Regions from separate parts of the Aminivibrio sp. genome, predicted to be linked through region 2. Evidence: predicted binding sites of a transcription regulator. Region 2 holds the regulator's gene; the other holds the start of a gene.

Region 1 (20,287 bases), on a different contig from region 2:
ACGGCCATGCCTATGGTCAGAACGATACCCGCGATTCCGGGAAGGGTGAGGGTCGCCTTGAGGGAGATGAGGCCCGCAAAGACGAGGAGGATGGCCACCGCAAGGGCAGCATCCGCCGCAATGCCGAGGGTACGGTAGTACAGCAGCATGAAAAGGAACACCAGGGATGCGCCTATAAGACCGGCACGGATTCCGGAGTTGATGGAGTCTTCGCCGAGGCTCGGCCCAACGGACCTGTTTTCGATGACTTCGACGGCGATGGGAAGGGCTCCGGCCCGGAGCATAATGGAAAGCCGGCTTGCCTCCGCAGCGCTGAACCGTCCGGAAATCTGGGCATTGCCGCCGGTAATCCTCTCCTGGACCACGGGGGCCGAGATAACCACGCCGTCAAGGACGATGGCAATCTGCCGACCCACGTTGTCCGCTGTGGCCCTGTCAAAGAGCTTCGCGCCCTCGGAACTGAAAGTGAGGCCCACCACCGGTCTGCCCAGGTTGTCGTACCGGGTCTTGGCGTCCACGAGGTCTTTTCCGCTCACCAGCACAGGGCCGAGAAGATAGTATCGGCCTTCATCGTCCCTGGACACCCTGGAGCCGGTTATTTCTTCGCTCCGTTTGGCGAGAGCTTCCCTGGCCGCCTCGATCTGGGACCTGGCTTCGTTCCATCGGGTCTCCGCTCTCTGGAATTCCTCGTCGCTGTCGTAGTTCGGCCTCTGGGGGCCGGGGGGAACGGCGGCGGTGGCCTCGATGACGGACCGGAACTCCAGTTCGGCTGTCTTGCCTATGAGTTCGAGAGCCGCGTCAGGATCCTGTATTCCGGGAAGGTCAACTATGACTCTGTCCCGGCCTTCCCTCTGAATGACCGGTTCGGCCACGCCGTACTGGTCAACCCTGTTCCGCAGGACGGCGAGGAGCCTTTCGATGCTGTCCTCCGTCACCTTGCTGTCCTCCGATTCCTTCGCCTGAAGGACGATGTGCGCGCCGCCCTTCAGGTCAAGCCCGAGGTTGATCTTTCCCGATATGGGAAACACCGTCACGAGAGCCGCAACAACCACGATGGCGACTAAACCGAGCCGCCAGCGGTCTCTTCTGAGCATAATTCTTCCCTCCTGGACATACCGCGAAATTAGTGCATATCAAAGGACCGGAAAAAGCGGAGCGGCCGCCCGGAGGCGACCCTCTCCGCACCGGTGTCTTTCCTCACCTGGGAAAAGGTCAGTTTTTCTCCTCTTCCGTTTTGCCTGCATCCTCCCTGGGGGCGAACTCCTTCTGCTGGGGGGCTGCCGCGGAACGCTTGGTGGCCACTGCGGACTTCAGTATCCGGACTTTCACTCCGTCGGCGATTTCCACGACAATGCTGTCATCCTTTACTTCCCTGATGGTAGCGAAAAATCCGCCGATGGTTACGATCTGGTCGCCCCTGGAAAGGGACGCGAGAAGTTCCTCCTGGGCTCTCTGCCGTTTCTTTTGGGGCCTGATGATGAAGAAGTAGAAGATAACGACGAATATCGCGAGGGGAAAAAGCATTCCCATAAGATTGCCCTGTCCTCCAGCTGTCTGTCCGCACTGCTGATTCATGAAAAAAACGCCTCCTCAAAGTATTTTGGTTCAAAGGCCCCGAAGGGGACCATGATATTCTATCAAATACTACTCTTCTTTGTGCTTGAGGAAAAAAAGCAGCTTCTCGAGCTCGACGGAAATGTCCACCGCCGCGAGAAGCACATTCTCCGGAACGGAAAGGGAGACCGGCGCGAAATTGAGAATCCCCTTCACCGTCCCCGCCTCGGCTGCCTTGTCGACCACGTGCTGTGCAGCTCCTCCGGGGACGGTGAGTATCAGGACCTCTATTTCCTTCTCCCGGACGATCTCCGCAATGTCTTCCGCAGAATAGCAGGGGATGCCCTGAATTTCCTTTCCGATCTTTTCCGTGTCCACGTCGAAAAGAGCCCTGATGCGAAATTTGTCGTTCCGGAAGGCCTGGTATCCAAGCAGCGCTTCCCCGAGCTTTCCCACTCCGACGAGCCCGATGGACCATTTCCTGGGTGAGGCCAGAATGCGGCTGATATGCTTGTGGAGCCGGTCAACGTGGTATCCGACCCCCCTTTTGCCGATCTCTCCGAAATAGGAAAGGTCCTTTCTCACCTGGCTGGCCTTGAAGGAAAGCATCTCGCCCATTTCCTGGGAGGAAACAACTTTCTGTCCTTCGGCGACAAGCTGCTCCAGCAGGCGTTGGTACTGTACAAGCCGTTCAATTGTGGGTTCAGCTATCTTCATTTCCGCACTTCCTTCAGTGGGATGGTGAAGGGGCGGAGGTATTCTCCGCCCCGGAAGCTATTCCTTCCAGGCGACGACTTCGATTTCCACGAGGGCGCCCTTGGGCAGGGCGCTCACTTCCACGAAGGACCGCGCCGGCGGTTCCTTGTCGAAGTGCTTCGCGTACACGCCGTTGACCACGGCGAAATCTCCCATGCTTGCGGCGAAAACGGTGGCCTTGATCACATCGGAAAGGGAGTAACCGGCACTCTCGAGAACCGCCCTGACGTTCTTCAGAACCTGTTCCGCCTGCTGCTCCACTCCGCCCTCGACGAAATTCCCCGTGGCAGGGTCGATGGGAATCTGTCCCGAGCAGAAAAGGAAATTCCCTGCCCTTACGGCCTGGCTGTAAGGGCCTACGGCCGCTGGGGCCGCTGCGGTGGAAATAATTTCTTTCATCTCGTTTCCTCCTTCGTGGATATTATCTGCAGGAGTTTCCCCTGAACTGGGAAAGCCTGGCATAGGGCGCCCGTTCCAGGTCTTCGGCGATTCGCAGGAGCTGATTGTACTTGGCGACTCTGTCGATCCGCGCGGGAGCTCCGGTCTTGATCTGGCCGGCCCCGGTGGCGACGGAAAGGTCGCTGATGAAGGTATCGTCCGTCTCGCCGGAGCGGTGGGAGATGATGGTCCCGTAGCCGTACCTCTTCGCGAGGGCAATGACGTTGAGGGTCTCGGAGAGTGTGCCGATCTGGTTCAGCTTGATGAGGATCGCATTCGCAATGCCTTCCTCGATGCCCCTGGAGAGCTTTTCGGGGTTGGTGACGAAGAGGTCGTCACCAACGATCTGGATTTTCTTGCCGAGCCTCGAGGTCATGACGGCCCATCCGGCCCAGTCGTCCTCAGCCATGCCGTCTTCGATGGAGAGGATGGGATAGTCCCGGCAGAGTTCCTCCCAGTAGCCCACCATCTCCTCGGCGGAGAAGACTTTGTTCTCCCCGGCGAAATGATACTTGCCGTCCTTGAACAATTCCGATGCCGCAGGGTCGAGGGCCAGGCTGACATCCTTTCCTGGGGCGTATCCGGCCTTCTCCACCGCCTCGAGGATGAGGTCGATGGCCTCCCTGTTGCTCTTCAGGTCCGGGGCGAATCCGCCCTCGTCGCCGATGGCGGTGCTGTATCCCCTGGAGTTGACCGTTTTCTTGAGGGAATGGTAGGTCTCAACCCCAATGCGGAGGGCTTCGGCAAAGGTCTCGGCCCCGTGGGGAACGATCATGAACTCCTGGATGTCCACGTTGTTGTCCGCGTGGGCGCCGCCGTTGATCACGTTCATCATGGGCGTGGGGAGGGAGAAGGGCCCGAGGCCGCCTATCCATGCCCACAGGGGCATGTCATGGTCGTCTGCGGCAGCCCTGGCCGCGGCCAGGGACACGCCGAGAATGGCGTTGGCGCCGAGCTCGCTCTTGTTCGGCGTTCCGTCAAGCTCCATAAGGGCTGCGTCGAGCTCGGTCTGATCGTCGGCATCAAACCCCATGAGCTCGGGGGCGATCTTCTCGTTGACTCCGTTCACGGCCTTCAGGACGCCCTTGCCGTTGTATCTGGGACCGCCGTCACGAAGCTCCACCGCCTCGTAGGTTCCGGTGGACGCCCCGGAGGGAACGGCCGCCCTTCCCGATGCCCCGCTGTCAAGCCAGACCTCCACTTCCACCGTGGGGTTTCCCCGGGAGTCGATTATTTCCCTTCCGTGCACTCCTATAATACTGCTCATCGATCTCAGCTCCTTTTCAGTTCCATCCTCGTCCGAACAGGGGATGATTTTCTGCCGCTACCACGGTTTCTCCGCCGGATCCGCCCGCCGTTCCTCCCGAACGCCGTAGGCCCCTCCGGGAGCGCCCCGCTTCAGTGCGTTTTCATCGTCGCAGAGGACCTCCACGGTCAGGATCCTCGACGGATAGGCTATGTCGAGAACGTCCCCGGCCCGAACCTCCGCCGCGGGCTTGCACTGCCTGCCGTTGATCCTCACTGCGCCGAGGGTGACCATTTCCTGAGCCGCGGTGCGCCTCTTAACGAGGCGGGCAAGTTTCAGATATTTGTCCAGTCTCATGATTCTTCTTCCTCCGGTTTTGAAACCAACGAAAAGTATATCAAACCTCGTCCTCATTTTTCAATTCTTTCACAAAGTCATTTTTCCTTATTCCCGGGGATTGCTCTTGAGCAGCATGGCCACCTCCCGGAACCTCAGAAGATCTTCCCTGTCCGCCTCCCCCCGGGAAAGTTTTTCCCTGATGCGTTCATATTCCCGGCGGGCCTTCTTCTTGGCGAGGATGCCCAGAACCACGTCCCAGGCGGCCTGGTTTTCCCCGAGCCCTTCACACCAGTCCCCTCCGCGGGCGATGGCCCTGAGAGGGAAGGTTTCGCCGAGGGAATGCCAGCGGGCCTCCACTTCATCCCTGGAGGGGGCGGAAAGAAGGGCGGCGGCCACCGTCTGGAGCCGTTCGTCCTCAAGAAGGGAGAGGACTTTTATTTCGTCGGCGGTCCTTCGGATGTGGTCGTCCTTCCACAACAGGGCGCAGAGGGCGGCCTCCACTTCGTCAGTCTCATGTTCCTTCTCGGCCGGGGCACGCTTTCCCTTCGCCGGGGCCGTGGTTTCCCGGCCCGCGCCCCTCTTCCGGTAGTCTTCCAGGAGGCTGCTGAGTTCATGGGGAAAGATGCCCATGGCGGAGGCGACCCTCGCCAGGTACGGAGCCACGTCCACCGGGGACAGGCTGCCCAGGCCCGACAAAATCTCGTCGGTGGCCTTTCGGCGTTTCTCCGGGGAACGGAGCATCTCCCCGCGAAGGTAGACGTGATGGAGAATCAGCGGCCTGGCTGATTCGAGGGCCTTCCCGAAGAGATCCTTTCCCTCGGGAAGAGAGAGAAGGTCATCCGGGTCCTTCCCGCTGGGGAGCTCCACGACCCGAACGTCCAGTCCCGCCTTCTGGAGGACGTACATCCCCCTCATGGCCGCCTCCTGCCCGGCGAGGTCGGAGTCGTAGCAGATGCAGCACCGGTCCGTCAGTCTGCGGATGAGCGCTGCCTGGTCTTCGGTGAGGGCCGTTCCCAGGGATGCGGCCGTCTCCTCGAATCCTCCCAGATGGAGCCGAATGGCATCCATATAGCCTTCCACGAGGATCAGCCGCCCCGAAGCCCGGGCTGCCTCCTTCGCCCGGTGCAGGAGGTAGAGGTTTTTTCTCTTGCTGTAGAGCACTCCCTCCGGGCTGTTGATGTACTTGGCCCCCTCGCCGTCGATGAGCCGCCCTCCGAAGGCAAGAAGCCGCCCTGCGATATCCCGGACCGGGAAGATGACCCTGCCACGAAAACGGTCGTAGAGTCCCCCCTTCCCCTCAAGCACGAGCCCCGCATCCAGGGCCTCCTTCGGCTGGACGCCCTGCCTGAAGAGGCTGTTCCAGAGGGAGTCCCAGGATGATGGGGCCCACCCCAGCTCAAAACGCTCCCAGGTTTCAGGGGGCAGGTTCCGTCTCGCGAGATAGGCCCGGGCAGCCTCTCCCTCGGGCCCCCGGAGAAGGTCCCGGTAATGGGAGCAGGCCATCTCCATAATGTCCGTCAGGTTCCGGCCCCTCTTCTCCCCTCTCCCGGCGGCGGAAAGGGTCACTCCCGCCCTCGATGCGAGGATTTCCAGGGCCTCCCTGAAGCCGAGGCCCTCTTTCTCCATCACGAAGGTGAAGATATCGCCTCCCTGGCCGCAACCGAAGCAGTGAAAGGTCTGCCGGGACGGGGAGACGGAGAAGGACGGGGTCTTCTCCTCGTGAAAGGGGCAGAGGCCGATGAAGTTCGCCCCGGCCTTCTTCAGGCGGACATGATCCCCTATCACTTCCACGATATCGAGTCGTTCCTTGATGCGGCGGACGTCGTCGGACTGCACCCTGATCCTCCTGAAAACAAAAAAATTCGGGGGGAAGGTTTCCCTTCCCCCCAGTATTGTACTCTTCTTTTTCCTTTACACGAAAAGGGGTGCAAGAACAAGGGCCACAACGGACATGAGCTTGATGAGGATGTTCAGGCTGGGGCCGGCGGTGTCCTTGAATGGGTCGCCCACGGTGTCGCCCACCACTGCCGCGGCATGCTCGGAAGTTCCCTTGCCGCCGAAGTTGCCCTCCTCGATGTACTTCTTGGCGTTGTCCCAGGCACCGCCGGCGTTGGACATGAAGATGGCCAGCATCACGCCGGTGACGATGGAGCCGCCGAGAAGCCCGCCGAGAGCCTGAGCGCCCAGGGCGAAACCTACCACTACGGGAGAAAGGATCGCGAGCAGGCCGGGGACGATCATTTCCTTCAGGGCTGCGGCGGTGGAAATGTCCACGCACTTTTCATATTCGGGCTTTCCGGTGCCCTCCATGATTCCGGGAATTTCCTTGAACTGGCGGCGCACTTCGTCGATCATGGCCTCCGCCGCTCGTCCCACGGCCTGGATGGACATGGAACTGAACAGGAAGGGAAGCATTCCGCCGAGGAAGAGCCCCACCATGACCTTCGGATCGTTGAGGTCGATGGCTGTGAGCTTCACCGTATGGGCGTAGGCGGTGAACAGGGCGAGGGCGGTGAGGGCGGCCGAGCCGATGGCAAGGCCCTTGCCCATGGCGGCGGTGGTGTTGCCGATGGCGTCGAGCTTGTCGGTGATCTTGCGGACTTCCTTGGGCAGGTGGCTCATCTCGGCGATGCCGCCCGCGTTGTCGGCGATGGGGCCGTAGGCGTCCACGCTCAGGGCCATTCCCGTGATGGAGAGCATTCCCACGGCGGCGCAGGCGATTCCGTAGAGGCCGCCGAAGTAGAAGCTGATGAGGGTCGCGGCGCAGATGAGGAGCACGGGAATCACCGTGGACTTCATGCCCACCGCCATGCCGGCCAGAATGACCGTAGCCGGTCCGGTCTTGGAGGACTCGGCGATGTGCTTCACCGAACTGTAGTCACCGGAGGTGTAGATCTCGGTGACGAAACCGATGAGCACGCCGACGCCCACGCCCGAGAGAACGGACCAGAAGAGCGCAAATTCCCTGAACATGGCAAGGGTGACGAGGAAGGCACCGCCGATCATGATCCCGCCGGTGACGAAGGTTCCCGTGCGGAGGGCCGCGGAAGCGCTTCCGCCGTCCTTCACCTTGACGAAGGTGGTTCCGGTGATGGCGGAGAGAATGCCCACGGCGGCAAGGACGAGGGGATAGACCACACCCTTCGATCCGAACACGGCAAGGCCGATGGCCATGGCGGCGATGATGGAGTTCACGTAGGACTCGAACAGGTCGGCACCCATCCCGGCGATGTCGCCTACGTTGTCACCTACGTTGTCGGCGATGACCGCCGGATTCCTGGGGTCGTCCTCGGGGATTCCGGCTTCAACCTTTCCCACAAGGTCGGCTCCCACGTCGGCGGCCTTGGTGTAAATTCCGCCGCCCACACGGGCGAAAAGAGCGATGGAGCTGGCTCCCATACCGAAGCTGGTGATGAGGGTCGGATCCTCGAAGAGGGCGTAGCAGAACAGGATGCCCAGGACGCCGATGCCGACCACGGACATGCCCATGACGCTGCCTCCCTTGAAGGCCATGGTGAGGGCCTCGTTCATGCCTTTGGTGGCGGCGAAGGCCGTTTTGCCGTTCGCCTTGGTGGCGACCACCATGCCGGCGTAGCCGGCTGCGGCGCTGCAAAGTCCGCCGATAATGAAGGAGAAGCCGGCCGATCCGCCGATCTTGACCCAGAGCAGCACTCCCACGATAAGCAGGAAGGGAAGAAGCCATTTGTATTCCCTGTACAGGAAGGCCATTGCCCCCCTGTGAATAATGTGTGAAAGCTCGGAGATCCTTTCGTTATCAACCCTGAAGATGTCGATACGCACATAGGAAATGAAGGCGAAAGCAAGGGCGGCGATTCCCGTGATGCCGACGATCAGCAACAACAAAAAGTCCATTTCCACTACCTCCTCGATATGATGAGACTAGCGTCCACGACTGAAGAAAAAAATATGGACAAAACCCGGTGCGAAAGTAATTATAGGGAGTAAAAATACAAAAAACAAGCATGGACTGCCCGAAAATGCCTTATTTCCGTTGTTTCAGGTAAATTTCCGCCCCTCCTTTCAGCGAGTTCACTCCCTTCAGGGGAAGGACAAGCCCGGCGAGACATCCTGCGATCATCCCCGAGACAAAGGGCTTCAGGGGAATCCGCTTTCCCTTCACGAACAGGGAGGCAGGCTGATCCCCCTCGGCTTTTTCGTACATTTCGATAATCTGCCCCGCAAGTTCCTTCTCCCGCCCGGGGACGAAAATGCGGTTTCCATCTCCGCCCGCCCCGGTGCGGTCGAAAAAGGCGAATACGCCCTTCACGTCCGGCGGCAGATCCTCAGGGGAACCCACCCAAATCCTGGGGAGGGGAATGTTCTTGGCCCCCTCCACGATCACGACGTCCTTGCCGGGAAAGAATTCCAGTATCTTTTCCCTGGAGATTTCTCCGGTCCCCGTTTCAAGGAGGGCCCCGTCCCTGCCCCAGTAGACGGCGGAAATTCCGAGGGCGGAGGCCCTGCCCGTGTCGGTCCCCTTCGGGGAAAGGACATCCTCCCCAGTATGCTTTACAAAACCGGCGCTCAAACCGGCGGAAAGAATTTCCTGCAGCAGCGCGAGGGCGAGGGTGGTCTTTCCCCCGTCCTTAAATCCGGAAACAGCGATTAGAAGAGGCATGAAACCATTCCTTCCCTTTCTGCAGGCTATGATCGTCCCGTGCCGTCCCCCCCGTTCATCCTATTCCCACTCTATGGTGGAGGGCGGCTTGCTCGTCACGTCGAGCGCCACCCGGTTCACTCCCTTCACCTCGTTGCAGATCCTGCGGGCTGTCCGGTCGAGGATGTCGTAGGGCACCCGGACCCAGTCGGCGGTCATCCCGTCGTGGGACTCCACCGCCCGGAGAACGGCCACTTCCGAGTAGGTCCTGGAATCGCCCATGACGCCCACGGTTTTCACCGGCAGCAAAACGGCGAAGGCCTGCCAGATGGAGGGATACCCCTCCCAGGAAGCGATCTCCTCCCGAAAGATGGCGTCCGCGCGGCGGAGGGTGTCCAGCCTCGTCCCGTCGATCTCGCCGAGGCACCGCACGGCGAGCCCCGGGCCGGGAAAGGGCTGTCTGGACACGATGGCCTCCGGCACGCCGAGAAGACGACCGGTGGATCGGACCTCGTCCTTGAAGAGATCCCGGAGGGGTTCAAGAACCTTCAGTTTCATGTCCTCCGGCAGTCCGCCCACGTTATGGTGGCTCTTGATGACCGAGGCGTTCTTTCCCTTATGGCCGCTCTCGATCACGTCGGGATAGAGTGTCCCCTGGAGGAGCCAGGCGGCGTCCTCGAATCGGGCGGCTTCCTTTTCGAAGACCCGGATGAAGGTTTCGCCGATGATCTTCCGCTTCTTCTCCGGATCGGTGACTCCGGCGAGGGCGGACAGGAACGTCCGGGAGGCGTCCACGTAATGAACCTTGAGATTGAGCTGCTTGTACTGCTCCAGCACTTCCTCGGCCTCGCCGAGGCGGAGCAGGCCGTTGTTCACGAAAATGCAGTCGAGCCTGTCGCCGATGGCCCGGGCCGTGAGAACCGCCGCTACCGACGAATCAACGCCGCCCGACAGGCCGCAGATGACCCGGTCGTCGCCCGTCTTCTGCCGGATTTCCTCCACCATGATGTCGATCCAGTTCCCCAGGTCCCAGTCGGGGGAGCAGGAGCAGACCCGGAAAAGGAAGTTGGAGAGAATTTCGGTGCCGAAACGGGTGTGGACCACTTCGGGGTGGAACTGGAGCCCCCAGATGCCCTTTTCGGGGTTCTCAATGGCAGCCGGAACGCCCTTCGATGTCTCGGCGACCCGGGAAAATCCCGGTGCAAGCTCTTCGATGTGGTCGCCGTGGCTCATCCAGACCTCGAAAGAGGACGGCGTCCCCTCGAAAAGGAGGGACTTGCCCGACACGGCTATCTCCGTCCTGCCGTACTCCCTTGCCTTTCCCGAGGTGACCCTGCCACCCATCATGCTGGTGATGAGCTGCATTCCGTAACAGACGCCCAGCACGGGCACTCCCAGTGAGAATAATCCTTCCGGCACGGCGGGGGCATCCTCGTCGGTGACGCTCATGGGGCCTCCCGAGATGATGATGCCGCTCGGCCTGCGGCTTTCAATCTCCCCGAGGGAAACATCCCAGGGAAGGATTTCGCTGTGCACCTTCAGTTCCCTGACCCTGCGGGCGATGAGCTGGGTGAACTGGGAACCGCAATCAAGAATGACAATGTTGTCCAAAAACCATTCCTCCGAATCAATGGGGTGTATAGCACAGGTATCTTATCAGAAAGCCCTTTCCGGCTCCATAGAAGGGAACATTCCTAAATCCGCAGGCAGCGGGGAGCGTCACCAGTGCTCGCTTGGGCCGCCGGTGCAGATTGTCGTCCTTGACAACTGCACCTGAAACCGACATCCTTGTCGGTTTCTCGGCCCGGGCGCTGTGCCTGGCGACACTCCCTCTGCCAGAAAAAGCTGCAGATTTAGGACATTCCTAAATCCCCAGGCCCCGGTCCCCTCCAGGGTGACCTCTCCCCGCCCGGAGGCGAAGGACAGCCCTGTTCCATGCGGAGGACATCCAGGGCCTTCCCGACGTGGAACGCCCTGAAAAGGGAAAAACCTGTCTGCCTCTCCCCTGCGCCGTCATTCCGGAACTTCCGTCCGTTCCCGGTTCTTTCATGAACGCCCCTTCCACTGAAAAAAAGCCTCCCGGATTCCTCCGGGAGGCTTCACTATACCATTTATACCATTTCTTCCTTCCCGCTGGGGGATGGATTCTAGTACATATCCTCCATGCCGCCCATGCCGCCCCTGGGCATGGCGGGTTCCTTCTTCTCGGGCTTGTCGGCGACGATGGCCTCGGTGGTGAGGACCATGGCGGCGATGGAGCCCGCGTTCTGGAGGGCGCTGCGGGTAACCTTCACGGGGTCGATGATGCCGGCATCGATCATGTCGACATATTCACCTGTGACGGCGTTCAGTCCGTGCCCGGCCTTCAGGCTGCGGACCTTCTCGACGACCACGTCGCCCTGGAATCCGGCGTTCTCGGCGATGAGGTGCAGGGGAGCGGTGAGAGCCTTCAGGACGATGGTGGCGCCGGTGCGCTCGTCGCCTGCCAGGGTGGCGACGAATTTCTCAAGGGCGTCGATGCAGTTCACGGGAGCGACGCCGCCGCCGGCCACGATGCCTTCCTCCACTGCGGCGCGGGTGGCGTTAAGGGCGTCCTCGATGCGGTGCTTCAGTTCCTTCTGTTCGGTCTCGGTGGCGGAACCGACCTGGATCACGGCCACACCGCCGACAAGCTTGGCAAGGCGCTCCTGGAGCTTCTCCTTGTCGTACTCGGAGGTGGAATCCTCGATCTCCTTCTTGATCTGGGCGGCGCGCTTCCTGATTTCCTCGGAATTGCCGGCGCCTTCCACGATGGTGGTCTCTTCCTTGGTGATGCGAACCTTCTTGGCCTTGCCGAGCATCGAGATTTCGGTGTTGTCAAGCTTGATGCCGATCTCTTCGCTGATGACCTGGCCGCCCGTGACGATGGCGATGTCCTGGAGCATGGCCTTGCGGCGGTCGCCGAATCCAGGGGCCTTCACGGCCGCGACCTGCATGACGCCGCGCAGCTTGTTCACCACGAGAGTGGCAAGAGCTTCGCCTTCCACGTCCTCGGCGATGATGAGCAGAGGCTTGCCGGTCTGGACGACCTTCTCGAGGGTGGGAAGGAGATCCTTGATGTTGTTGATCTTGCCGTCGTGGATAAGGATATAGGCGTCGTCAAGGGAGACTTCCATCCTCTCGGGATCGGTGACCATGTAGGGGCTTATGTAGCCCTTGTCGAACTGGAGGCCTTCCACCATTTCAAGGGTGGTTCCCACGGTCTGGCTGTCCTCGACGGTGATGACGCCGTCCTCGCCGACCTTATCCATTGCCTCGGCGATGAGCTGGCCGACGGCCTTGTCATTGGCGGAGATGGAAGCGACCTGGGCGATCTTGTCCCGGTTCTTCACGGAAATGGCCTTTTTCTTGAGCTCGTCGACCACAAAGTCGATGGCCCGCTCGATGCCGGCGCGCATAAGCATACCGTTGGCTCCCGCAGCCACGTTCTTCATTCCCTCGGCAATGATGGCCCGGGCGAAAACGGTGGCTGTGGTGGTGCCGTCTCCGGCGATATCGTTGGTCTTGGAGGCAACTTCCTTCACCAGCTGGGCGCCGGTGTTCTCGTACACGTCCTCGAGCTCGATTTCCTTGGCGATGGTCACGCCGTCATTGGTGATAGTGGGAGAACCGAACTTCTTCTCGAGAACCACGTTGCGGCCCTTGGGGCCGAGGGTGACACCTACGGTGTCGGCAACTTTATCGATACCGCGGAGCATCGCGCGGCGGGCTTCTTCTCCGAAAATAAGAATCTTGGCCATAATTTTCTACCTCCTCTGGAAGATGGAACTACTTCTCGATGATGGCGAGCACGTCCCGCTCGCTGAAAATGACGTACTCATCTCCGTCAAGCTTCACTTCGGTGCCGGCATACTTGCTGAAGATGATCCTGTCGCCGACCTTCACCTCAAGGGGAAGCTTCTGGCCGTTCTCGAGAACCTTGCCGCTGCCGACGGCGATAACTTCGCCCTCGGTGGGCTTTTCCTTGGCGGTGTCGGGAAGAACGATGCCGCCCTTGGTCTTTTCCTCATGGTTGACGACCTTGACTACGATCCTGTCTCCAAGCGGTTTCAGATTCATGGTACAAATCCCTCCTAAGAATATTTTACCGGATGCTAGCACTCATTCGAAGCGAGTGCTAAATGACCGAAATAGATATTACGGGTGGAGGGGCGGAATCTCAACACCGGGAGAGGGGAAATATGAAGAATTATGGATGGTTATCTCGTTATTCTTCCCTTTTTCTTTGATTTATCGAGTTTTTCACCTGAAATGTGCTTCACCAAAGACTCCACGAAGGGTCGGGAGAAAAATCCAGGGGCGTCCGGGCGCCTCGCAGGTAGGCGCTGTAGCCTGCGGCGGCTATCATCACGGCATTGTCGGTGCAGCGGTTTACCGGGGGCAGAAAGACGTTCCACCCTCTTTGCGCCTTCATCGCCGCCCTCAGGGCGCTGTTGGCGGCGACACCTCCCGACAGGGTCACGGTGTTTATCCCGGTCTGCTTCACCGCCAGGGCGAGCTTCCCCACCAGAGATTCCACCACGGCCCTCTGGAAGGACGCACAGATGTCCTCCACCGGGATCGGCTTCCCTTCGGCCCGCAGGCGGCCGATTTCCGTCGCCGCCGCGGTCTTCAGACCGCTGAAGCTGAATACGATCCCCGCCGAACTTCCCCTCATGGGAACGGGAAAGTCAAAAGCCCCCGGATTGCCGGAAGCCGCGAGACGATCCATGACGGGCCCGCCGGGATAGGGCAGGCCGAGAACCTTGGCGACCTTGTCGTAGGCTTCTCCTGCTGCGTCGTCTCTGGTTCCGCCGAGAAAGACATACTTGCCGAAATCCTCCGCAAGGACGATCTCCGTGTGCCCTCCGGACACGATCATGCAGAGAAAAGGGGGAGCAAGTTCCGGAAAGGAAACCACGTTGGCGAACATATGCCCTTCGAGGTGGTTCACGGCGATGAGAGGCACATTCCACGCAAGGGAGAGGGCTTTGGCCGCCATGACCCCCACGAGGAGGGATCCCATGAGCCCAGGACCTGCTGTCACGGCGATGAGACCGATCTCCTTCGCCGGCTCCCTCACGGCGGCCCTCCGGAACGCTTCCTCTGTGAGGGGAAGAAACGCCTCGAGGTGCATCCGTGCGGCAAATTCCGGAATGACCCCTCCGTAAGGGGCGTGGGCTCCCACCTGGCTCGAAAGAAGCTCGGCGACCACGTCCCTTTGGCCCCGCAGAACGGCCACGGCGGAGTCGTCGCAGCTGCTTTCGATGCCGAGGGTAAGGAATCCCCGCTGCGGTGAGATCATCTCTTCGGCAGTTCCAGTTCAGTCGCATAGTCCCCGACGGCGAAGCGCACCGTCTTTCCCTTCACCGCCGCTGCGGGAACGACCACGGCAAACTCGGCCGTCAGGTCGGGGGGCAGCTCCCCCACGGGGACGAAATGCCGGTTTGTCAGTACGTCCTCCGGGGTGAGCACGTGGGAGCCTATGGAAATCATGGAATGTTCCAGCGTGAGGTTTTTCACCGTTCTGACCCGAATGATGAACATGGTCTTCTTTCTTGTTTCCTTGCCTCCGTAGAAGCTCACATTGTTCTTCAACCAGTCGGGGGCCATGGGGTCGGACCAGGCCGCCTCGACGAGCTTTCCGTCCACGTAAATGAAGGCAAAATGGGCCCTGGCCCCGATGATGAGGTCTCCAAGGGGCTCCCCTTCAAACCAGAGGTTTGCCGTCCGCTGTTCCAGAAGCCGCTCCAATTCCTGCGCACCGGCGGTGCCGGCGGCGGCGAAGAAAACTAGCACAAGCAGGAGCGCAGCGATTTTTTTCAACATCATGGTTCATTCCTCCCTGTCGGATCGTTTCGGTTCTCTGCCGCCCTTTTTCCGGGCCAGGGCACCCCGAAGCCAGCCCCATTCCTGGAAGCGCAACAGTCCGGTACTCACCCCGTAGGCGGCGCAGGAGACCAGAAAGATGCCTCCGAGCCACGCTCCCCGAAGGGAAAGGCTTCCCTCCGCCGGATAGGGCATTCCAATAGTATACACGAAGACTACCCCTGCGGTCACCGCAAGGGAGACGGCCATCTTTCCGGCCCATGAAAGGGAAAAGATTCCGAGGCCGGTCCCGAGGTTTTTGGAGAGCAGCCTCACCCCAACCCACCCCGAAAGGCTGAAGGAGAGGGAGGTGGCCAGGGCGAGCCCCCCGAAGGACATGGGCTTCATGAGGATCAGGGAGAACAGGGCCGTGGCGGCCACGCTCGTCAGGGTGACCCACAGGGCCTGCCTGGGAAGGCTGCGGGCATAGAGTCCCCTCATGACCACAGTGGAACATGCCATGCCCGGCAGGCCGACGGAATACATGGCCAGGGAATGGGCCGTCCCCTCCCATGCCCACGTCCCGAAGGCTCCCCTGAAGAAAAGAAGGTGGACGATTTCCCTGGAAACCAGGATCATCCCGAGGGTGACCGGGAGGATCACGAACAGGGCAAACCGCAGGGAATCCCTTATGATCTCACGGAATTCGTCCACGCTGTCGGCGGAACACCGGGAAAGCTGGGGAAGCACTGCCTGGGAGACCGCGATGACGAACAAACCCAAGGGAAGCTGAATGACCCGGTTGGCATAGTTCAGCACCGAGATGGCCCCCTCCTGGAGAAAAGAGGCAAGCATCCTGCTGAGCACAGGGTTGACCTGGTTGAGGGAGAGTCCGGCGGCGTAGGGAAGGAACAGGGAGAGCATCCTCCGCAGGTCCGGGTCCCGGAGGTCGGGTTTTGCGGGAAGGAGAGAGACCCCCATTTTTCCCGTCCACCCCCACTGCAGGGCGAACTGGCACGCTCCCCCGGCGAGGACGGCAGCCGCGAGGCCCCGCACTCCCCATGAGGAAGCGACCAGAAGCACCAGGACGATGTAGACAAGGTTGCTCAAGGCCGGCGCCAGGGCCGGCACGAGGAATGACCCCATGCTGTTCAGCACGCCCATGGCGAGGGCCGCCAGGGAGACGAACATGAGGAAGGGGAACATCCACCGGGTGAGGGACACCGCCAGGGAGGTTTTGACAGGATCGAATCCCGGGGCCATAATGCCTACCAGGAGAGGCGACAGAACGATACCTGAGAGAACGGCCAGACCCGTGGCCGCCAGTAGGACGGTAAAGGCCTGGCGGGCAAGCTCCTCCGCCGCTTTCTGTCCCCTGTCGGCCAGGACCCTGGAAAAGACGGGAACGAAGGATGCGGAAAGGGCCCCCTCGGCGAGAAGCTGCCGGGCAAGGTTCGCGAGGGTGAAGGCCACATTGAAGGCATCGAGTATCCCCGACGCGCCGAACCACGCGGCGGTGACGATCTCTCTCACTAAGCCGAGAACCCTGCTCGCCAGCGTTCCCGCCATCATGAAGAGGGCGTGACGCACCATGGTTGAAGTCGATCTCGCCACTGTCAGCGGCCTCCCCGAAATTGATCCGCACTCCGCGCCGCGGACGTGCAAGGAGTGTGAAACCCATGAACCGGACAATCCTGTGGTGCATCGGCAGCCCTATCCTTCTGGACGACGGCGTCGGCCCCGCCCTTTTCGCCGAACTGGAGGCATTCCCCGCCGAAGGGATTACCCCGGTGAACTGCGAAACCACGCCGGAAAACCACATCGCGCCCCTCAGAAAAAATCCGCCCCGGGTCCTCATCGTGGCCGATGCCGCCGACTTGGGACTTCCGGGAGGATCGGTCCGCCGAATGAGCCTGGAGGACACGGGGGACATTCCCTTCAGCAGCCACGGCATCCCCCTATCCCTCCTCCTGGAGCCTTTCAGGGACACCATGGAGATAATCGTCATCGGCATCCAGCCGGCGAGAAGGGGGTTCGGCGACAGGCTCTCACCGGAAGCGGCTGACGCAGTGAAACGGGTCGCCGACGCACTCCGCTCTGGACGCACGGGTGAACTGGAGCGCTACCAGGAAAACCGGTCGCCCAGATAGAACTTCCGTGCCACTTCGCTCTCCGCCACATCCTGGGGAGAGCCTTCGATGACGATTTTACCTTGGTGGATGAGGTAGGCCCTGTCCGTGATGGCCAGGGTATCCCGGACGTTGTGGTCCGTCAGCAGGATGCCGAATCCCTTCTTCCGCAGGGTGAGAATGATCTGCTGGATGTCGTAGACGGCGATGGGGTCGATGCCGCTGAAAGGCTCGTCCAGAAGGAGAAAATCCGGCAGGATGGCGAGACTCCTGGCGATTTCCACCCGCCGACGCTCCCCTCCGCTGAGAGAATAGCCGGGGATGTTGGTGATCTTCTGGAGGCCGAAATCCTCTATCAGCTTGTCCACCACGTTGCTCGCCGGTTCCTCGGGGGGTGGGTTCTCCTGGAGCACAAGCTCGAGGTTTTCCCTCACCGTGAGGTTCCGGAAGATGGACGCCTCCTGGGGGAGATACCCCACGCCCAGACGGGCCCTGCGGTAGACCGGCAAGGCCGTAAGTTCCCGTGAATTGATCGAGACAACCCCCGAATCGGGCTTGACAAGTCCGACGATCATATAGAAGGTAGTGGTCTTCCCCGCCCCGTTGGGGCCGAGGAGCCCCACGATCTCGCCCATGTGGACGTCCAGGTTCACCTCGGAAACCACTGTGCGGCCCTTGTAGGCCTTGCAGAGGGACCGGGCGTTTATTGCCTTGCTCATTTCGATCCTTCCATCTTGAAGATCAGCCGGGGCTTGCCCGTAGCCTCCACCCGGTTCTTTTCGGGGAAGAATATCAAGGTCTCCGATTTCAGGGACCGGGCAGCCTGCACGGCGGTCACGCCGCCGGACACTACCAGGGTTCCCCTCGCCTTGGAATAGACGGCCTTGCTCCCCCTTAATTCCGTGGGGTCGCCCTGCTTCGGTGTGAAAAGAAAATAGATGTTCCCGGTAGCAGTGAACTCATCGATCTCGCCGTTGGCGAGCTTTCCCTCCAGGGCGTCGCAGACGAGAACGTACCCTTCCTTCGTGTCGGCGTATCGGCGGAGCTTTGTCCCCCAGAAGTAGTCGCCCTTCATCCGGAGCATGTCGGCATCCACCTGGCGGGAACCCCAAAAGCCTTTCACTCCCCCGTCGAAGATAAATTCCTGGGGCTCGCTGAACACTCCCGATAGGGTCTGCCCCTTCATGTCCACCTTGTCGTTCTGCCAGGCGCCGAAGACGTGGACCCCCCCCCTCATGGTGAAGATTTGCCGGTTCATGTTCCCGTCCGCACTCTTGGAGGTGGCCATCAGGGTTCCCCGGGTGACCTTCACGTTCCCGTCGGCCCAGAAGTCCCCCGATTCAGACTCGTACCGCATTTTGTCGGAGGTAAGCTCCAGATCCTCGGCAAAAAGAGGGGAAACCGCAAAAAGAGCAAGCAGAACAAAGAAAACGGAGAAGCGGACATATCTCATGGGACAGCCTCCCATACGGAATTTTTTCCTATTGTACAGGATTTTTTCTCTCCGCCATAGGGGCTAGGAGCGAAGAAACGCCTGGGACAGGGCGGATGCGGCTCCCTCCATGTCGGGGGAGGCCACGATGCAGGCGATGACCGTGGAGGCCGCCGCTATCATGTCGATATTGATCCTGCACCCCGCAAGGACGGAGAACATCTGGGACGGAATCTCCGGACACCCTGAGATAAGATCCCCCTTCAGGGCTACCTTCGCCACCTCCGCGTCGAAGGTGACTCCCTGGGCCCCCACGCCTGAAGAGAAGGACCTGCAGATGGCGATGGCGTCCCCAAGAAGGCTCTGCTTCACGATGAAGGCGATGTCGTTCATCTGCCCCCTCATGACGCTCTGGACTATCATCTCCGCACCCACGCCCACAGCGGCAAGATCGGAGAACAACCTGGCCGCAACGCCGGGAACATCGGGAACCCCCAGAACGGCAATCTTCGCCACGTCCATGTCGCTGATCACTTCTTCCACGACGCACCTGCCGGAACCGTCTACACCGAAAGCCATGGGGAACGCACTTCCTTTCCTGAGAGAGCGGAAAATATCGGTACCGCTGACGTTTTTTGCCACCGTCACCCCGGCGGAATCCTCCGAGAGGACAAAAAAACGGGACCGGACGCCGGACCGGGTGAAGATGGAACACATGAGCTCCGCAAGCCTGTGGGCCTCGCCCCGGGCAAAAGCAAGCACGCTCGGCCCCGAGCCGCTGATGGCCACCCCCGAACACTGGGGAATTCGGCGGACCTCTTCGAGAATCGCCTCGCCTCCGGGGAAAAGCCGCGCCCTGAAAGGCTGGTGAAGCCGGTCGTCCATGGCCCAGGGAAGATTGTCCCAGTTCCCCGTAGCCCAGGAAGCTGCCAGGAGGGCTGAGCGGCTCAGGTTGTAAACCGCGTCCTTCATGGAGACTTCCTTCGGCAGGGCTTTCCGGGCATCTTCCGTGCTCAGCTCCACCGCCGGCACAGCCACCACGGCGACCATGTCCGGGGGGAGGGGCGGCATCCGGACGAAACGGAGATTCCCGCCGTCCCAGCAGCTCACCACCATGCCGCCGAGGCAGCAGGGCACCACGTTGTCAGGATGGCCTTCCATGGCCACCATCATGGGAAGAAGCTCCTCCTTCGGCAAGGGACGCTCCCGCAGTTCATTGGCGATGGCCACACCGCCTACGATGGCCGAAGACGAACTGCCCAGGCCCCGCTTCATGGGAATGGCGTTCATGGTCCTGAGGTGAAGCCCCGGAGGCTCCATGCCCCACTCTCTGCAGGCCCGTTCGTAGCTCTGGATCACGCCGTTGCGGGTCACAAGGGATTCCTCGCCGCCTCCCTCACCCACAACATCCACCTCGTACCGTCCCGGAGGCAGGACCTCCAGGACATCGAAGAAGTTATAGAGCGAAAGGGCCAGCCCCACCGTGTCGAAACCCGAGCCGAGGTTTGCGCTCGACGCGGGCACCTTCACCCGGAGCGGGATCACAGCCCGAGCACCTCCGCCAGCGCCTCGGGAGTCCCGTCGATCTCCACCGGCAGATCCACCCTGCTCACCGCGGAATCGGGATCCTTCAGGCCGTTACCGGTGAGCACCATGACGATCCGCAGCCCCCCGGGAAGTCTTCCGTTTTTCCGGAGCTTCACCAGTGCGGCCAGAGGCGCGCAGGAAGCAGGTTCGGCGAAGATACCGTCCGACGAAGCCAGCATTTTCTGGGCATCCAGAATCTCGTCGTCGGAAACGGAGAGGAACTGGCCGCTCGTGATTTCCACGGCCCGCCGTGCTTTGTCGGCACTCACGGGGCGGCCGATCCTGATGGCGGTAGCCACCGTCTCCGGTTCGTCCACCGGGCTTCCCTTCGCCAGGGGAGCCGCCCCCTCAGCCTGGACGCC
Region 2 (9,255 bases):
CTGGGTGGCCTCGACCTTCAAGCTTCCCATGGAGACATGGCGGTGGATCCTGATGGTCTACATCTTCCTCGCATCTTCGCTCCCCGTGTGGCTTCTTCTCCAGCCCCGCGACTATCTTGCATCCTACTTCCTGTACTTCGCGGTCATCATCGGCGCCATCGGCATGATCATGGGCAAGGGCGAGAACTTCCAGATCGTTCTTCCCGCCTTCAAGGGCTTTGTTGCCAACGGGCAATACATCTGGCCCATGCTCTTCATCATCGTGGCCTGCGGCGCGGTCTCCGGATTCCACGCCCTTGTGGGCAGCGGAACCACGTCCAAGCAGCTGAAGAAAGAGAAAGATTCCGTGGTCGTCGGCTACGGCTCCATGCTGCTTGAAGGCGTCGTGGCAGTCATCGCCATCGGTACGGTTATGATCAGCGGCGTCGTCGCCAAGGGCGGCCCCACCATCACCTACGCGGAAGGCTTCGGCAAGTTCGCCTCCATCGTCGGGATCGATCCCAAGATCGGCATGTCCCTGGGACTTCTGGCCATCAACTCCTTCCTTCTTACCTCCCTTGACACGGCCACCCGTCTGACCCGCTACCAGATCCAGGAGCTGACCAACATGAAAGTGGAAAAGTACACGGCCACCGTCATTGCCATCGCTGCTGCCATGGCTCTGCTTCTCACCGAGGCCCACGGCCCGACCGGCAACGTCATTCCCGCCTGGGCGGCAATCTGGCCCATTTTCGGCGCGTCCAACCAGCTCGTTGCGGCCCTCGCGCTTCTGGCCGTCGGAGTCTGGGTTGCGAAGGGGCTGAAGAAGAACAACCGGTTCCTCATGGTCCCCATGTGGTTCATGCTCGTGACCACCGTGGCGGCCCTGGGAATTATGATCAAGGACAACATGGCCTACGATAAACCCAATTACATCCTCGTGGTTCCCTCCGTCATTCTTCTGGTCCTTGCCTTGCTGATGGTCTTCGAGTCGTTGAAAGCCCTCAAAGAAGTCCGGAAGGAACTGTAATACAGGACTACCCGGAAGGAAAGGAGAGGGAAGGCCGTTTTTTTCGGCCTTCCCTCTCTTGTAGTCGGAAGAAGTGTTTCTGCTGAACAAACGTGCCGGTTACTTGCTGCTTTTTCCCACGCTGAACGACTTGGCGCTCCAGGACTTTCCCCGCTTCCTGTTGGCGGCGTCGAGCACTTCGACGAACCTGCTCCCGCATCTGGGACATCTCATGGCTGCCGCCTTTTCTTCCAGCTCAAACTCGCTTTTGCACGACAGGCATCGAAATTTTCCCATGAAAAATCACCTCCGCTTTTTTTCCGGCATTGATGAGATGCTCGTGTATCGCTAAAAGTTTCTACGGCATATTATACCAGATTGTCCCGGACAGAAAAGGACTCCGCACTATTCTGCGCCAGAGGGTATAATAAGTCCAGCTTGAAACTGAAGGGAGGATCAACATGCTCTTTTCATCACTGGAGAACAGGCGGGACGTCTGCTGCGTCCTGTGCGGAGCCGCGGGGCTGGGCATCCAGACCGTGGAGGATATGCTGGCGGGAATCATAGCGGACGAAGGTTTTTGCGTCTTCGGTTCCAGGGAGTACATGTCCCGCGTCCGAGGAGGGAACAACTCAACCGAGCTCCGGATAGCCTCTGAACCTGTGGATGCCCTTATTGACAGAATAGATATTCTGGTCGCCCTGAGTCAGAAGGTGCGCAGGAACATCATGGAGAGGATCTCCGCCGATACGGTCATTTTCGGCGACAGGGAGGAACTGAAGGGGGAGCTTGAAGACCTTGGAGCTTCCTTTGTAAACATCCCCTTGTCGTCCATGGCGAAAGAGACCGGAGGGAAGATCTACTCAAACTCCATCGCCGCCGGCGTTCTCCTCGGGGTGCTCGGCTTGGGGACGAAAGGGGCGGAGGAGTTTTACAGGAAACGATTCGCCGGAAAGAACGACGTGGTGACCCGCAATATCGGTGCCGTGACGAAGGGGTACGAACTTGGTCTTTCCATTGCCGGTGAAGGGGGGGTACTTCAGGGCCGGCCCCGGAATTCGGGAAGGCGGAAGACGATCCTCAACGGCAGCGATGCCGTTTCCCTGGGGGCCATGGCGGCGGGGTGCAACTTTGTCACCGCCTATCCCATGTCCCCGGCGACGGGAGTGCTCTCCTTCTTCGCGAAGCACGCCGAAAAAGTGGGAGCGGTGGTGGAGCAGGTGGAGGACGAGCTCGCCGCCATGAACATGGCTGTCGGCGCCGCCTATGCGGGAGCCCGCCCCCTGGTGACCACTTCAGGCGGAGGTTTCGCCCTCATGGCCGAAGGGCTCAGCCTGGCAGGGGTTATGGAGACCCCCGTGGTGGTGCACCTTTCCCAGAGGCCTGGGCCCGCCACGGGTATGGCCACCCGGACGGAGCAGGCCGACCTTGAGCTTGCCCTCTATTCCGGTCACGGCGAATTTCCCCGGGCCCTGTACGCTCCGGGAACCATGGAAAGCGCCTTCAGATTGGCCCAGGAAGCCTTTGAAATCGCCCTGAAATATCAGACGCCGGCCATCGTGCTGACGGACCAGTATTTCATGAACGCCTTCTACAACCTGGATGCGGACGGCCTTTCCTGGCTGGACGAACCCCCCCCGATCCCGGAGACGGCGGCGGAGTACCGTCGCTACGAGGATACCCCCGACGGCTACTCGCCCTTCGGCGTTCCCGGCTGGGGAAAGGGCGTCGTTGGGGCGGACAGCCACGAGCACGACGAGGTGGGGCATGTCTATGAGGACTTCGACCTCCGGACCAGGATGCAGGACAAGCGGATGCGGAAGCTCGCCGGGATGACGGCCCGCGCTCTTCCCCCGATGCTGGTCGGACCGGAATCCTTCTCTAACCTGGTGGTCTGCTGGGGATCCACCATCCCCATCGTTCGGGAAGCCCTCCAGCGCCTCGGGCGGAACGATACGGCCCTGCTGGCCTTCGAGCAGGTGTGGCCCCTCGCACCGTCGGTGGGGGATCTTCTGCGGAAGGCAACATTCACCGCCGTGGTGGAGGGAAACAGTACCGGCCAGTTCGCCGGACTGCTTCGAAAAACCTTCGGTGTGGCGGCAGACCGAAGGGTGCTGAAATACAACGGACTTCAGTTCTCGGTGGAAGAGGTCGCGGACAGGCTCGGCGAAATTCTTCCCGGCAAAGGAGGCAGCAGATGATGGACTTCACGGCGTTCGATCTTCCCGGTATTGACCTTTCGTGGTGCCCCGGATGCGGGGACATCAAAATCCTCGACTCCATCAAGAAGGCCCTCGTCGAGCTCGGCCTCGGGCCCCTGGACGTGGTCATGGTCTCAGGGATCGGCCAGGCGGCAAAGACACCTCATTACATGAAGGCCCATTTCTTCAACGGCCTCCACGGTCGCGCCCTCCCCAACGCAACGGCCATCAAGGCGGCAAACCCCGCCCTGGAAGTCATCGCCTTGGGAGGGGACGGCGACATGTACGGCGAGGGCGGAAACCATTTCACCCATACCATCAGGCGTAACCCGGGGATCACCAACCTGGTGTTTAACAACATGGTCTACGGCCTCACCAAGGGGCAGGCATCGCCCACGAGCCCCATAGGATTCCGCACCTCCGTGCAGGTGGATGGTGTCCATGCCCAGCCATTCAATCCTCTTGCCGCCGCCCTGGCCCAGGGAGCGACCTTCGTGGCCCGGGCCTTCGCCGGAAACGGCGACCAGACAAAGGAAATCATCAAGAGAGCCGTCCGCCACAAGGGATACGCCCTGGTGGACATCTTCCAGCCCTGTGTCTCCTTCAACTCCGTGAACACCTACAAGTGGTTCATGGACAACACCTACACCCTGGAGGGGCATGACGAGGACGATTTCGGCAAGGCCATGGAGCTGGCCCTCCTCCAGGAAGGGCCCTTCCCCCTGGGGGTTCTCTACAGGAAGGAAGGAGTTCCCGTTTTCGAGGAAACCCTGGCGGCCTACCGGAAGGACGACCGGCCCCTGTTCCGCCGTGAGGCCCCCCGGAAGGCAGTGAAGGAACTCCTGGCCTCTCCGGCCATATAGGGAAGGGAGGGAAAGGGAGATGAAGGAAGGAGACCTGCTGCCCCGGTTCAGCCTGTCCGACGGTTTCGGGAAAGAGTGGACAGCCGGGGATTTTTCAAAGAAACGGCTTGTCCTCTTTTTCTACAGCAAGGACAATACCTCGGGGTGAACCAGCGAAGTGAGGGACTTTGCGGACAGGATGCCCGCATTCGAAGCGCTGAACTGTGCAGTGGCAGGAATCAGCCCCGATTCGCAGGAGAGCCACCGGAAGTTCGCCGAAAAACTGGGAATTTCGTTTCCCCTGCTGAGCGACCCGGACCACGGCTTCATCGAAGCCTGCGGGTTCTGGGCGGAAAAAAAGATGTACGGCAGGGAATATATGGGGGTGGAGCGTTCAACGGTCATCGCGGACCCCGGCGGGAAGGTCCTGAAGATCTTCAGGAAGGTGAAGGTGGCCGGGCACGCGGATGAAGTTCTCAAGGCCCTGAAGGAAGCGGCAGTCTAAAGAGCGGGATATGGGAGGCGGAGAATTTTCCCCGCCTCTTTCCTATCATGCCGTATCACAGGGTGCAGATCCGGAGGATGCCGCCGGCTTCGGCCGTGGGCAGAAGGCGGAACATTTCCTCCGGCGTGAGTCCCGTTTCGGGGTGCCGCCATTCAGGGGCCACCTGGGCCAGGGGCAGAAGTACGAAGGTCCTCCTCGCCATTTCCCTGTGGGGAACGGTCAGGCGGTCCGACCGAATTGACAGCCCGTCATAAAAAAGAATATCAATGTCGATGGTCCGGGGTCCCCACCGTTTTTCCGGGGTTCTGCCGATGGCGTCCTCCATCCCCTTCAGAAGGTCGAGAAGCTCTTCCGGGGAGAGGCTTGTTTCCGCCAGGACGCAGGCGTTCAGAAACCGGGGCTGGTCTTCCATCCCCCATGGAGAAGTTTCAAACACGTCGCTGGAAGCCAGGACAACGAGGCCGGCGCTCCTGATAAGGAAGACGGCCTTGCGGATGAGATGCAGCCGGTCTCCGAGGTTGCTTCCGAGGGAAAGGGCTACGGTACTCATCCCCTGCACTCCCTGACGGCGCCGAGCATGGAGAGAACCCGACCGTTGGCCTCCACGTCATGAACCCGGACGAGCGCGACATTGCGCAGGCCGCAGAGGGCCGTGACCGCCAGGGTTCCCTCCAGGCGGTCCTCCGGGTCCGCAAGTCCGAGGGTGGTGCCGATGAATCCCTTCCGTGAATGGCCGATAAGCAGGGGGCGTCCGAAAATACGGAACGCGTCCAGATTCCGCAGGATCCTGAGGTTGTCCTCGCAACGCTTGCCGAATCCAAGTCCCGGGTCGAGGATAATCCTTTCCGCCGGAATCCCCGCTTTTTCGGCCAGGGAGAGCCGTTCCTCGAAATAGCGGAGGATGTCCCCCACGGTGTCATCGTACCGGGGATCATTCTGCATCTCCCGGGGCGTCCCCTGGATGTGGGAGAGGACGAGCCCCGCTCCGGACTCCGCCGCCGCTGCGGGGAGATCCTGGTCGAACCCCAGGCCGGAGATGTCGTTGATGATGTCGGCCCCTGCCCGGACGGCTTCCAGGGCCACCTTCGCTTTCCATGTGTCGGCGGAGATCACCGTCTCGGGAAAGGCCTTCCGGACGGCCGCGACGGCGGGAAGAAGCCGTTCAAGTTCTTCCCGTTCCGGCACGGGTTCCGAACCGGGCCGGGTGGATTCGGCCCCGAGGTCGAGGACGGCGGCGCCCCCCTCAACCATGGACCGCGCCCGGGAGAGGAGATCGTTCTCCGACGGAATCCGGCTCTTTTCGTAAAAGGAGTCGGAGGTCAGGTTCAGGATGCCCATGACGGCGGTCCGTTTCCCGAGAGAGAGAGCTCTGCCCTCTCGGAAGAGGAATGTCCATGCGGACCTGTCCATGCCGGCAAGGGCCCGGGACAGGCTCTCCCGGATTTCGGGCAGGCCCCAGCAGGGAAGGGCCCCCAGTTTCTCCGCCAGGGACCGAAGCTGCCCCGGGGTCCCCAGAAGGAGAACGGCGCTCTCTGACGCCTCGCAGGAGATGACGCCCCGGTTCACCACGGCGTCCCCGCCCCGGGCGAGCAGTTCCTGCTTCAGGAACGCCGCCGCCCGGAAGTCGGCTTTCGGAATATACAGGGAGAGAAGCTCCCTCTTGGGTTCGAAGTACGCGTTGGAGCGAAGGTCGGCACCGATGCGGCGCAGTGCCGCGAGGAGATCTTCACGGCTTTGTGCAGGAAGCGGGTAAGCGATCACGGCGGGAGCTCCTTCCGGGAATATGGGTAAATGCCGTTCCGATAATATAGTGTCTCCTCGGGGCGGTCAAGGTACGCTCACCTTAAATCCGCTCCCCGGCGGGGAGCGGATTTAAGGTCACACCCATTCGCTGGTGAAGCCCGAAAGGTGGTCCGTCCTGTTCAGCGAAAAGAGGGAATACCCGTGGAGGTCGTCGTGGACGAGGATGGAGTAGGATCCCGTGTCCATGTGGACCTTCCAGAAATAGGGCGACGCTATGCCGAGGCAGCCGGCGAGGAGGGGTTTGATGACCGTCCTGTGGGTCACAGCGGCGAAGGTCTTCCCCCGGTATTTCGCCACCGCGCGGTCGAGGGCGGCCATGGAACGCCTCAGAACGTCGTCCATAGATTCCGCTCCTTCTACGGTGAGCTCTTCGGGGTTTTCAAGCCATGTTCTCCACTGCTCGGGGTAGTGCTTCGCTATTTCCGTTTTCGGCCGCCCTTCCCAGACGCCGAGGGAGATATTGTTGATCCCCTCGTCCTCTTCCACCCGGATGGAACAGGCGTCCGCGATGGCCCGGGCGGTGCTTTTTGCCCGAAGCAGGGGGCTTGTCACCACCGCTTCAGGGCGGTAGGGGCGAAGAGCCGCCCCAAGCTCGGCGGCCTGCCGGAGGCCCCGCTCATTGAGAGGAAAGTCCACCCTTCCGCGGAAAAGGCCCTCTGTGTTTCCCCGGCATTCACCGTGCCGTGCCAGAAGTATGGTGGTTCGTTCAGGTTCTTTCATTCCGCATCCTCCCCTGACCGGCCGGAAAAATGGAAAAAATCCGTCTGACCAGTCTTGACAATAATATCACGGATTGTTACTCTACTTCTCAGTGGAATCGTGTTGGCACTCACAATGAAAGAGTGCTAACGAATTGGAGGTGGTGACATGCTGACCGAACGGCAGCTCGAGATCGTACTTTCGGTAGTGTATGAATATATCCAGACCGGCGAACCGGCCGGCTCGAGAACCATATCGAAAAAGTACCTCCGGGGAAGCAGCCCGGCCACCATCCGGAACGAGATGGCCGACCTGGAGGAGATGGGCTATTTCTACCAGCCCCACACGTCTGCCGGGAGGCTCCCCACATCGAAGGCCTACCGGCTCTACGTGGACTCCATAATGCAGCGTCGCCGTTCCGCCCCGGCAGAGACGGAACGATGGAAGAAGGAAATCCGGGATCGGAGGGAGGGAGTGGACTCTATCCTCGGGTATGTCTCCCAGCTCCTGGGGAAGGCCACCAACTGCGTGGGGGTGGCCGCCCTTTCCGCCCTGGAAGAAGTGCAGATCCAGCGGGTAAATTTCGTCCGCCTCGGAGGCAGCACCGTCCTGATGCTCATCGTCCTGGAGGGCGGCCTGGTGCACCATGCCAACATCAACCTGCCCTGCGAACTCTCCCAGGACATTCTCGACGACCTTGCCAGGAAGATCTCCACCGTGGCGTGCGGTCATCCCTGGGCCCAGGTCCGCGATGCCCTCTTCACCTACGTTCTCGACGGGCTGGAGCGGGTCTGGGATACCTGCAGGGAGGCCCTGGTCCAGATGGACGCCATTCTCAAAAGAAACTCCCGGCTGTTCGTCGGCGGGGCGCAGCACATCCTCAACCTTCCCGACTTCCAGGATATCGGAAAGTTTCAGACGGTGCTCTCTCTTCTGGAGCAGGAGCAGGCTCTTGCGGACATGGTGGAGCGTTACAGCGTAAAGCAGGGGGTCTCCGTGACCATCGGGGAGGAAATTTCGCAAGAAATGAAGGAGTGTTCCCTTGTCCTCGTCCCCGCGTCAGGGTACGGGCGGAGGACCATCCTTGGGCTCATCGGCCCGCTGAGGATGGACTACGAAAAGTCCATCTCCATCCTCGAAGCCATAGCGGAAGAACTCGACAAAGCCCTTGTGAACTAAACCGTCGAAAGGAGAAGGAACCATGAGCAGGGAAGAAAAGGAAAAGGCCGCGGAACGGCCTGAAGATATGGATCGGGAGGCGCCTGAGACGGATGCCCTTCAGCAGCCGGAGGCCACCCCGGAGGAGACGGCACCTGAAGAGGTGTGCGGCGCCCCGGAGGCTGTGGATTTCCAGGCTGTAATTGCAGATCTCGAGGAGCGGAACCGGGAGTTGATGTCGGCGCTGGCCGCGGCCCGGGCGGACTTCTTCAACTACAGGAAGAGGATCGAGCGGGACCGGCAGCGGGAGCGGATCATGGCCGGAGAAGAGAAGGCCATGGAATTTCTGCCGGTGCTGGACAATCTCGACAGGGCTCTCGCCGCGGAGAGCGCCGCTGACGGCAAAAGCATCCTCCAGGGAGTGACCATGGTACGGCGCCAGTTCCTGTCGGTACTGGAAAGAATGGGCGTGGAGAGGATCCCCACCGTGGGGGAGCCCTTCTCTCCCGATGTCCACGAAGCGGTGGCCGCCGAGGAGACGGATGATCCGGAGAAGAACGGCATCGTCACGGAGGAGATCCAGCCCGGATACCGCACCGGGGAGCGGGTGCTCCGCCCGGCGAAGGTGAAAGTGGCATCCTGCGCGCGGCAGGAGACCGAATGAACCTTCGGGCCCTTTTGTCGATTATTGATTTTTACATTTCATGAGGTGAGATAAATGTCGAAAGTAGTAGGAATTGACCTAGGAACAACCAACAGCTGCATCGCCGTTCAAGAAGGGGACGTGACCACCATCATCCCCAATTCGGAGGGAAGCCGCACCACCCCCTCGGTGGTGGCCTTCACGAAGGAAGGGGAGCGGCTCGTGGGGCAGCTCGCGAAGCGGCAGGCCATCGTGAACGGTGACCGGACAGTTCTTTCCATAAAGAGGGAAATGGGAACGGACCACAAGGTGGAGATCGACGGGAAGAAGTACACGCCCCAGGAAATTTCCTCCATGATTCTTCAGAAACTGAAGCGTGATGCGGAGGACTACCTCGGCGAGCCCGTAACCAGGGC

The links. Region 2 encodes HrcA, which represses chaperone genes, less so after heat shock. Its sites were predicted from a motif close to TTAGCACTCNNTNNNANNGAGTGCTAA; they were not measured.
Region 1: the regulator HrcA is predicted to act here: its motif matches at 13,085-13,111, upstream of groES (co-chaperone GroES).

Annotation. Positions count from the first base shown of each region.
Region 1 is NZ_JAESIH010000041.1:41,173-61,459, reverse strand. It holds gene secD (protein translocase subunit SecD) at 1-1,094, opposite strand, end outside; gene yajC (preprotein translocase subunit YajC) at 1,213-1,575, opposite strand; gene JMJ95_RS05315 (redox-sensing transcriptional repressor Rex) at 1,645-2,271, opposite strand; gene JMJ95_RS05310 (RidA family protein) at 2,329-2,709, opposite strand; gene eno (phosphopyruvate hydratase) at 2,732-4,015, opposite strand; gene JMJ95_RS05300 (RNA-binding S4 domain-containing protein) at 4,073-4,351, opposite strand; gene dnaG (DNA primase) at 4,439-6,169, opposite strand; gene JMJ95_RS05290 (sodium-translocating pyrophosphatase) at 6,245-8,206, opposite strand; gene JMJ95_RS05285 (molybdopterin-guanine dinucleotide biosynthesis protein MobB) at 8,337-8,972, opposite strand; gene guaA (glutamine-hydrolyzing GMP synthase) at 9,033-10,562, opposite strand; gene groL (chaperonin GroEL) at 11,099-12,730, opposite strand; gene groES (co-chaperone GroES) at 12,759-13,049, opposite strand; gene tsaD (tRNA (adenosine(37)-N6)-threonylcarbamoyltransferase complex transferase subunit TsaD) at 13,249-14,274, opposite strand; gene JMJ95_RS05260 (hypothetical protein) at 14,271-14,801, opposite strand; gene murJ (murein biosynthesis integral membrane protein MurJ) at 14,805-16,391, opposite strand; gene JMJ95_RS05250 (hydrogenase maturation protease) at 16,457-16,927, shown strand; gene lptB (LPS export ABC transporter ATP-binding protein) at 16,900-17,625, opposite strand; gene JMJ95_RS05240 (hypothetical protein) at 17,622-18,359, opposite strand; gene thrB (homoserine kinase) at 18,423-19,883, opposite strand; gene thrC (threonine synthase) at 19,880-20,287, opposite strand, start outside.
Region 2 is NZ_JAESIH010000071.1:1,011-10,265, forward strand. It holds gene JMJ95_RS12265 (carbon starvation protein A) at 1-1,009, shown strand, start outside; gene JMJ95_RS12270 (hydrogenase expression protein HypA/HybF) at 1,109-1,285, opposite strand; gene JMJ95_RS12275 (2-oxoacid:acceptor oxidoreductase subunit alpha) at 1,450-3,189, shown strand; gene JMJ95_RS12280 (thiamine pyrophosphate-dependent enzyme) at 3,186-4,052, shown strand; gene JMJ95_RS12285 (redoxin domain-containing protein) at 4,072-4,200, shown strand; gene JMJ95_RS12290 (peroxiredoxin) at 4,210-4,536, shown strand; gene folK (2-amino-4-hydroxy-6-hydroxymethyldihydropteridine diphosphokinase) at 4,592-5,086, opposite strand; gene folP (dihydropteroate synthase) at 5,083-6,297, opposite strand; gene JMJ95_RS12305 (histidine phosphatase family protein) at 6,415-7,059, opposite strand; gene hrcA (heat-inducible transcriptional repressor HrcA) at 7,207-8,217, shown strand; gene grpE (nucleotide exchange factor GrpE) at 8,240-8,860, shown strand; partial or broken gene JMJ95_RS12320 (Hsp70 family protein) at 8,915-9,255, shown strand, end outside.